Regions from separate parts of the Streptomyces paludis genome, predicted to be linked through region 3. Evidence: riboswitches for the same ligand, from Rfam matches in the RefSeq annotation. Region 3 holds a riboswitch; each other region holds the start of a gene.

Region 1 (2,193 bases), 6.0 Mb from region 3:
CGGAATGGTAACCCCCGGCGGTACGGGCGGGCACGTGCGGCGAAGGCGTTGTCTCACTCCATGAGAAGCCGTCCACCGATGTTGCTCAGCGCCCCGCCCGCGCGCGGTGTGCACAACACCGTGCGCGAACCGCGGGGCTCAGGCCGCGTCGGGCACCGCGCCGCTGCTGCCCCGGAAGGCGGGGTGGTCGCCGAGGCGGCGTACGTACTCCCGGAGCCGAGGGTACGCGCTGAGGGTGCCGGCCGGGACGAGGGGGACGAGCGCCACCCACAGGTCCACATCCGCGGCCGTCAGGTCATCGCCCAACGCGTGGCTCGTTCTGGTGAGTTGGTGCTCCAGCAGGCTCAGTGCCGACGATCGCGCGGCGGCCGGCGCGGCCGGGGTGACGTTCCGGTCCAGCAGATCGCGGAGTGTGTCGATCTCCGGGGCGAGGGCCGGCGGGTGCAGGACGGGGCGGGAGCCGTCCGAGCAGGAGAGCGGGCCGGCCAGGTCGCCGAGGATGTCGGAGGTGCGGTTGCTGACGATGCGCCCGCTCCAGCGGTCGCGCAGCGCGGGCGCCGTCAGCGGGCCGTCGTAGTGGTGCACCGTGGCCTCGTACGCGCCACGCAGCGACGCGAAGGCGTCGGGCGTCTCGGCGGGGTGGGTCAGGAGTGTGGTGGCGACCGAACCGTCGAGGCCGAGCAGGCCGAGAGTGATCGAGATACGCAGCGAGCGGGGACAGCTCGCCCGCAGAAAGAGGTCGTAGCGGTGCGGCACCGGGTAGAAGCCGCCGGCGAGGCCGACGCCGATCCGGCTGCGGAAGCGGTACGGACGGGTGCGGGTCGCGGCCGTCCCGGGCCGGGGCCCCGAGGCGGACTGACTCTGCCGGCAGCCACGGGTAGTGGCGGCGCCGGCGCTGCGCGAAGCTGTCTCGGGCATGACTCTCCCTTGGGGGAACGAGGAGGCCACCGCGGCCTTGTGGGCGTCAGGGGCCTGATGCGGGGGTGACGTGCGAGGGCGACTGCGGGCGACCGCGCTGCCGCGCACCGGTCCGGATCGGACGGACCGGTCACGGATCAGTAGGCGCTGGAGACCCGCTGGAGATCGATGTGCAGGCGCCTCGTCAAGCCGTTCCGCGGCAGTGCCACCCGTGCCACCCGTCCTACCCTCGGGGCCCGCGAGACGCGAGACCGCGCTTGTCCCGCCGCGTCGGCGGAACCCGGTCGTCACCCGGAGCACCCCGTCGCGGTGGAAGGGTTGCCTGTCGGCGGGCCGGGGCCGAAGACCACGGGAGCGGGACGAACCCGCGCCGTGGCGCTGACAATCGTGACCGTCCACGCCAGTCTGGGCGCGCTCCGTGACGCCGTCAAGAAGGCCGCGCGTACGGTCTCACGTGGTGGTCACTCGCGTTGACATCCTTTTCGGGGCATGCATACCGTGCGGCGACCATGAGATCCCCTCGGGGGCGGAAGAGTGAGGGCGACAGCCATGCGCGCAGCTGACGGTACGGCCGCACAGCCGCGCCCCGGCCGCGGCCCGCTGCGCACGGACCGCACCGTCGCCCCGCCGTGTCTCAACAGCGCGCCGTGTGCCGCCGGTTGTTGTGCCGCCGTATGCCGCGGCCTCTGTCGACGCTGACCGTTTCCCGGGCGTCCGACAGCCACTGACACCGTGGTTGCGGTGTGCCCCCCGCTCCCGCGCTCCGGAGGATTCCGCACGCGCGTCAGCGTCCGGGTCCGTTTCCGCCGGACCCCTCCGCCGCCGAAGCACGGCGCACCCCGACCGCGCCCCGCCGCGTTCCAGACAGGGAGACCCCGCACCGTCATGTCCACCAGCATCCACCGCGCCCCGTACCCCACTTCGGGCCCGCTCCCCGGCCCGGCGGCGGCACCGCACCTCCTGGACAACGCCGCCTGGGCCGCGCTGACCGGCCCGCACGCCCATCTCGCCGAGCGCGTCGGCCGGGCCGCCCGCTACCCCGTGGACGTCTCCCCGTTCACCGCCCTGGCGGACCCCGACGACCCCCGCGCCTGGGACGACCTGGCCGCGCTCGTCGGCCCCGGCACCGTCACCCCGGTCACCGGGATCCGGACCGTGCCGGCCGGCTGGGAGACCGTACAGAACGGCGAGGGCGTGCAGCTGGTCGACACCGCGCTGTACGCCGAACCCGCGCCCGAGGCGGTACGGCTCGGGCCCGCCGACGTACCCGAGATC
Region 2 (2,193 bases), 2.8 Mb from region 3:
GTACCCCTACGTCGACCTGGGCCAGCGCGTCGAGCCCCACCGTGTGGAGCGCGTCGACGAGGAGGCCCAGCTCCACGCCGTACCCGACCGGGAACGGCAGCCGCTCCAGCAGGGCACGGCGTGCCGCGTACTCCCCGCCCAGCGGCTGGACGAAACCGGCCAGCCGGGGCCAGTGCAGATTGAGCAGCGGGCGGGCCACCAGCTCGGTCACCCGGCCGCCCTGACCTGCGGAGGAGCCTGCGGAGGAACCGGCAGCGGGCGTGCTGCCTTCCGTAACGTTCCGCAGCGGCCGGTCGTACATCGCCTTCACGAAGTGCACCTCCGGGTCCGTGAGCAGCGGGCCCACCGTCCCGGACACGAAGTCCGCCGAGAACTCCCTCAGGTCGGCGTCCACGAAGCACACGACATCGCCGCTCGTCACCAGCAGCGACCGCCACAGCACCTCGCCCTTGCCCGGTACGGCCGGCAGCCGCGGCAGGATCGCGTCCCGGTGCACGACACGCGCGCCGGCCGCCGCCGCCACCTGGGCCGTACGGTCCGTGGAGCCGGAGTCGAGCACCACCAGCTCATCGACCAGCGGCGCCGTCCGCGTCATCAGCGCGCGCCGGATCTCGGAGACGATCTCGCCGACCGTCCCCTCCTCGTTCAGCGCCGGCAGCACCACGCTCACCGTGCTGCCCCGGGCGGCCTTCGCCGCCAGCAGCTGGTCGAGCGTACGGTCGGCGGCTGACCAGGAGCGCCTGGCCAGCCAGCGCTCCACCTCTTCCAGCACGTTCGGTACTCCCTGCGCTGATCCGTAAAATCGGGGGGTAAGCCACTGATCAGGATGATCCAGTGGGACCGTGTGTGATCCATCTCGCGGTGCGGACGACTATCTCAGCCGTCCACTCCTTCGGTTACAGTCTTGAACAACACCAGCAGGTGAAACAAACGCACCGGACCCCGGGTCCGGCGTCATAGCGCTCATCCAGAGGGACTGAGGGAACGGCCCGTTGAAGTCCCGGCAACCCTCCCGCCGACCGCGAGGTCACGGTGGGGAAGGTGCCAATTCCGTCTTGCGGCGAAGTACGTCGCGAGGAAGATGAGGAGAAAGGGCCTCGCCATCATGGCTGTGCAGACCGTCCCGAACAGCGTTCCGACCACAGAGTCCGCTGGGACCACCGAGTCCGCTGAGACCGCAGGGACTACCAAGACCACTGAGTCCGCTGGGACTGTTGATTTCGGTCCCGCCGTCGCGCTCTCCTGCCGCGAATGCGGCGAACGTTTCGCCCTCGGCCCCATTTTCGCCTGCGCGAGCTGTTTCGGGCCGCTCGAAGTCGCGTACGAGCTGCCCAGCGGCAACCCCGAAGAGCTGAAGAAGCGCATTGCCGAGGGCCCCGACAACATCTGGCGGTACGCGCCGCTGCTGCCGGTCCCCGCCGATGTGGCCACGAAGCCGAATATCAACCCCGGTTTCACCAAGCTCGTCAAGGCCGACAATCTCGCCCGTGAACTGGGCATCACCGGCGCGCTCCACATCAAGGACGACTCCGGCAACCCGACGCACTCCTTCAAGGACCGTGTCGTCGCCATCGCCGTCGAGGCCGCCCGCGCCTTCGGCTTCACCACGCTCTCCTGCTCCTCCACGGGCAACCTCGCGGGCGCCGTCGGCGCCGCCGCCGCCCGCGCCGGGCTGCGCTCGTGCGTGTTCATCCCGCACGACCTGGAGCAGGGCAAGGTCGTCATGGCCGCGGTGTACGGGGGTGACCTGGTCGGCATCGAGGGCAATTACGACGACGTGAACCGTTTCTGCTCCGAGCTGATCGGCGACCCGCTCGGCGAGGGCTGGGGCTTCGTCAACGTCAACCTCCGCCCGTACTACGGCGAGGGCTCCAAGACGCTCGCGTACGAGATCTGCGAGCAGCTCGGCTGGCGGCTGCCCGACCAGATCGTCATCCCGATCGCCTCCGGCTCACAGCTCACGAAGATCGACAAGGGTCTTCAGGAGCTGATCAAGCTGGGCCTGGTCGAGGACAAGCCGTACAAGATCTTCGGCGCCCAGGCGGAGGGCTGCTCGCCGGTCTCCACCGCCTTCAAGGCGGGTCATGACGTCGTACGGCCGCAGAAGCCCAACACGATCGCCAAGTCGCTGGCGATCGGCAACCCGGCGGACGGCCCGTACGTCCTGGACATCACGCGCCGCACGGGCGGCGC
Region 3 (2,193 bases):
TCCACCGGGCACCGTCGCTGACCAGCTCGCGCACGGCCCGGACGAACCGCTCCACGTGCTCGTCCGGTGTCCCGGCGCCGAAGCTCACCCGGATCGCGTTGAGCGAGCGCTCGCCCGGCTCCGCCTCCGGGGCGCCGCACTCCCCCGGGTCCTGCGGGTCGCTGCCCAGCAGGGTCCGCACCAGCGGGTGCGCGCAGAACAGCCCGTCGCGTACCCCGATGCCGTACTCCGCCGAGAGCGCGGCGGCGAAGTGCGAGCTGTTCCACCCCTCGACGACGAACGACAGCACCCCCACGCGCGGCGCGTCGTCCCCGAAGAGCGAGAGCACCTTCACCTCGGGCACCTCCGCGAGCCCCGCCCGCACCCGCGCCACCAGCGCCTGCTCGCGCGCCGACAGCGCGTCGAAGCCGGCCTCCGTCAGCGCCTTGCAGGCCGAGGCGATCGCGTACACCCCGATGACGTTCGGCGAACCGGCCTCGTGGCGGGCGGCCGTGGTGTGCCAGTCGACCTCGACACCGCCGTCGGCCCGGCGCGCCACCTTGCGGCTGGCGCCGCCGCCCGCGAGATACGGCTCGGCGTCCCGCAGCCAGTCGGCGCGGCCCGCGAGGACCCCGGAGCCGAACGGCGCGTACAGCTTGTGCCCGGAGAAGGCGATCCAGTCGACGTCCAGCTCCGCGATGTCCACCACGTGGTGCGGTACCAGCTGCGCGGCGTCCAGCACGATCCGGGCGCCGTGCGTGTGCGCGGCGGCGGCTAGCTCCCGGACGGGCCACAGCTCGCCCGTCACATTGGACGCGCCCGTCACACAGACCAGCGCCGGCCCCTTCGGGTCGCGCGAGGCGAGCGCGCGCTCCAGGGTGGCGACGGCCTCGGCCGGGGTGCGGGGGGCGTTGAGATACGTGACCGCCGCGTCGCGCCACGGCAGCAGCGAGGCGTGGTGCTCCGTCTCGAAGACGAACACCTGGCAGCCGTCGGGAATCACGGCCGCCAGCAGGTTCAGTGAGTCGGTGGTCGAGCGGGTGAAGACGACCTGGTCGTCCGGGCGGCAGCCGAGAAACTCCGCGACCGTGCGGCGGCTGTTCTCGAAGAGGTCCGTGGAGAGCTGCGAGAGATAGCCGGCGCCCCGGTGGACGCTGCCGTAGTAGGGGGCGTACGCGGCGACGTCGTCCCACACACGCTGGAGGGCCGGGGCGCTGGCCGCGTAGTCCAGGGCCGCGTAGCCGACCTCGCCGCCGGTGACGAGCGGCACGGTCACATCCCGCCCCAGCACCGGGAGCGGCGCGCCACAGGCGGGGTCGTCGGAGGACGGGGCGGTGGCGGCGGAAGCGGTGGCGGTGGCGGTGGCGTTCGGGTATGCGGACATGGCGGTATCTCCCGGCAGGACGGAACGGCGGAATGGCTTCAGAGACCCGCGGCAGGGCATGGCGGAGCCACGACAATCGCGCGGGGAATGCCTCGACACACGGAGATCACCGTGCGGAGGTGTGATGAAGAGGGGGCTCGGGAGCCGGTGTCCGGCTCCCCAGGGCCCTAACGCATTCGCTTGCTCACGAGACTGCTCCCTTGAGGACCAGGACCCCAAAGGCACAAGGGGTCCGCGCTTGCCGTAGACCTCGCTGCCTACGGCCTGGTCTTCACCCGGGGCACCCCGCCACGGACGGAGGGTTGCCGGACAGCGAGCCGGGGCCTAAATCGCTGTCACTCATGACCTTGGGCGAAAGTATGGCACAGCGTGCCGGACCGCCCAACAGCTGTCCGCGATACGGGACGGAGGCGCGGCCCCCGTCCCGTATCGTCTTCGCTTCGCCCCGCCGTCAGGCGTTGCTCGCGCTCACCCAGCGGGCCAGCGACCGCGCCGCCGCGCCCGAGTCGATGGACTCGGCCGCCCGCGCGATGCCCGCCGCCAGCTGGAGTTCCAGCGCGTCGTCGGTCGGGTCGAGGGCCACCAGCGCCGCCGCCGCGTTGAGCAGGACCGCGTCCCGTACGGGCCCGGTCTCGCCGGCCAGCAGCCGGCGGGCGACATCCGCGTTGTACGACGCGTCCGCGCCGCGCAGCGCCTCCACCGGTACGAGGGACAGCCCGACGTCGCGCGGGTCGAAGGGGCGCTCGGTGACCTTGCCGTCCCGGACGACCCAGACCCGGGAGGTGGCCGTGGTGGTCAGCTCGTCGAGCCCGTCGTCGCCCCGGAAGACC
Region 4 (2,193 bases), 280 kb from region 3:
GTACTCCTCGGTCGACGAGGCGACGGACAGCCCGGACCCGTACACCCTGCCGAACACCCGGACCGTGCTGGAGAACGAGAGCGCCTCGGCGCCGTGCGAGAACGCCACGATCCGCACCGCCCTGCGGTACTCCTGCAACACCGTCTTCGCGAGGATGGCGGTGGAGCTGGGACAGACGAAGCTCCGGGCCATGGCGGAGAAGTTCGGCTTCGACAACACCACCCAGGACGTGCCCGTACGCGCCGCCGCGAGCGTCTACCCCACCGGGATGGACGAGGCGCAGACAGCGCTGTCGGGAATCGGCCAGTTCGATGTGACGGCCACCCCGCTCCAGATGGCGATGGTCTCGGCGGCGCTCGCCAACGACGGACTGATGGCGGCGCCGCACATGGTGTCCAAGGTGGTCGACAGCAGCGGCGGTACGGTGCGGTCGTACGAGGACAGCGACACCACCCGCGTCGTCTCCTCGTCCACGGCCGAGCAGCTGCGCAGCGCGATGGTGACGGTCGTGGAGGAGGGGACGGGGACGAACGCCAAGGTCAGCGGCGCCGAGGTGGGCGGCAAGACCGGCACCGCCCAGCACGGCGTGGACAACGACGGGACGCCGTACGCCTGGTTCACCTCGTACGCGAAGGACGCGTCGAGCGGCAAGGAGGTGGCGGTCGCGGTCGTCGTCGAGGACTCGGGCGCGGCGCGCTCGGAGGTCAGCGGCAACGGTCTGGCGGCGCCGGTCGCGCAGAAGATGATGGCGGCGGCCCTGGGATAGCGATCCGAAGAGATCCGTAGCGCCGAGCCGCGTCGCGCGGTGACCTGGACCACTCCCGTTGTGATCCAGGTCATCTTTGGTTTGGCTTAAATGAATGTTACTTTTTCGACGTCACGAGTCTCAGCGACAAGCCCCGGCTTGCTGAGCGGCAACCCTCCTTCTGCGGTGGGGTGCCCCGGGTGATGACACGGCTCCACGCGCACACCGATGTGCCGGGAGCAAGCGCGGACCTGTCGGTCAGGTCCTGGACCTGACGGGAGTACGGAATGACCTCGCGATTCGCCGCGCGCCACCTGCCTCGTGTCTCCCGGTCCGGCCCCCGGCACCGGCACCATGCCCGGCGCCGGCCACACGCGCGCCACTCGCCGTATTCACTCACCGCACTGAGGAGTTCTCTCTCATGAGATCTTTCCTGCCCCGCCCCGCCCGCGCCCGCCGGCGCGGCTATCTGCTGGCGCTCGCCTCGGCCGGCACCGTCACCGCGCTCACCCTGACCGGCTGTGGCGGCGTCGACACGGGTGGCGGCTCGGGCTCCTCCGGCAGCGGCTCGGGCGACGGCAAGGGCGAGTCGATCACCGTCACCGCCTTCGCCGGCGCGTGGGGCGAGCTGTTCAAGTCGTCCTTCGTGGAGCCGTTCGAGAAGGACACCGGCATCAAGGTGAACCTGGTGTACGGCGCCGACTCGGACTGGGTCACCAAGCTGCGCGCGGCCGGCGGCAAGAACGCGCCGTTCGACGTGCTCGCCCTCACCCCCGGCTCGCTGCACCAGGCCGTCGGCGGCGATCTCCTGGAGCCGCTGAAGACCGCCGACCTCAGCCACTGGAAGCAGCTCGACCCGGTGCTGACCGAGCGGTCCACGATCGACGGCGCGTCGTACGGCGTGCCGCTGACGACCGGTTCCAACGGGCTGCTCTACCGCACGGACAAGATCAAGCAGGCGCCCAAGGACTGGACCGACATCTTCGACAAGAAGTACTGCGGTCATGTCGCGCTGCCCCCGCTGACCTACAACGCCGGGCTGGAGTTCTTCTCCGCCCTGGTGTCCCAGGGCGGCGGCAAGCTCTCCAACCCCGCCGACGTCGACAAGGGCTTCAAGAAGCTCGCCGAGCTGAAGGGCTGCGTCTCGGCGTACCCGGCGGACGCCGGCAGCGTCGCCACCGTCCTCCAGAACGGCGACGCCTGGATCGTCCCGTTCTGGGACGGCCGCGCCTTCGCCATGGAGAAGGAGGGCCAGCCGATCGGCTTCACGTACCCCTCCTCGGGCGCGGTCGGCGCGCTGACCTCGTACTACGTCCCCAAGGGCTCGAAGCACACGGCCGCCGCGTACAAGTTCCTGAACTACCTGAGCGCGGCGGAGTACCAGAAGCCGTTCGCCCAGGGCACGTTCTACGGCGCGGGCAACGACAGCATCGACTACGACGCCGACT

Evidence for each region. Region 3 has a riboswitch for S-adenosylmethionine ahead of DVK44_RS06640 (aminotransferase class V-fold PLP-dependent enzyme). Riboswitches for the same ligand answer to the same signal wherever they lie in the genome.
Region 1: another riboswitch for S-adenosylmethionine. It lies ahead of DVK44_RS38005 (putative leader peptide); the one in region 3 lies ahead of DVK44_RS06640 (aminotransferase class V-fold PLP-dependent enzyme).
Region 2: another riboswitch for S-adenosylmethionine. It lies ahead of thrC (threonine synthase); the one in region 3 lies ahead of DVK44_RS06640 (aminotransferase class V-fold PLP-dependent enzyme).
Region 4: another riboswitch for S-adenosylmethionine. It lies ahead of DVK44_RS05400 (ABC transporter substrate-binding protein); the one in region 3 lies ahead of DVK44_RS06640 (aminotransferase class V-fold PLP-dependent enzyme).

Annotation. Positions count from the first base shown of each region.
Region 1 is NZ_CP031194.1:7,543,503-7,545,695, forward strand. It holds gene DVK44_RS33075 (glutathione S-transferase C-terminal domain-containing protein) at 139-918, opposite strand; gene DVK44_RS38005 (putative leader peptide) at 1,056-1,136, opposite strand; SAM riboswitch class IV at 1,167-1,311, opposite strand; gene DVK44_RS33080 (GNAT family N-acetyltransferase) at 1,804-2,193, shown strand, end outside.
Region 2 is NZ_CP031194.1:4,326,120-4,328,312, forward strand. It holds gene DVK44_RS19225 (glucosyl-3-phosphoglycerate synthase) at 1-772, opposite strand, end outside; SAM riboswitch class I at 961-1,088, shown strand; partial or broken gene thrC (threonine synthase) at 1,106-2,193, shown strand, end outside.
Region 3 is NZ_CP031194.1:1,523,247-1,525,439, forward strand. It holds gene DVK44_RS06640 (aminotransferase class V-fold PLP-dependent enzyme) at 1-1,363, opposite strand, end outside; SAM riboswitch class IV at 1,593-1,710, opposite strand; gene trpD (anthranilate phosphoribosyltransferase) at 1,815-2,193, opposite strand, start outside.
Region 4 is NZ_CP031194.1:1,240,807-1,242,999, forward strand. It holds gene DVK44_RS05395 (penicillin-binding transpeptidase domain-containing protein) at 1-766, shown strand, start outside; SAM riboswitch class IV at 876-997, shown strand; gene DVK44_RS05400 (ABC transporter substrate-binding protein) at 1,167-2,193, shown strand, end outside.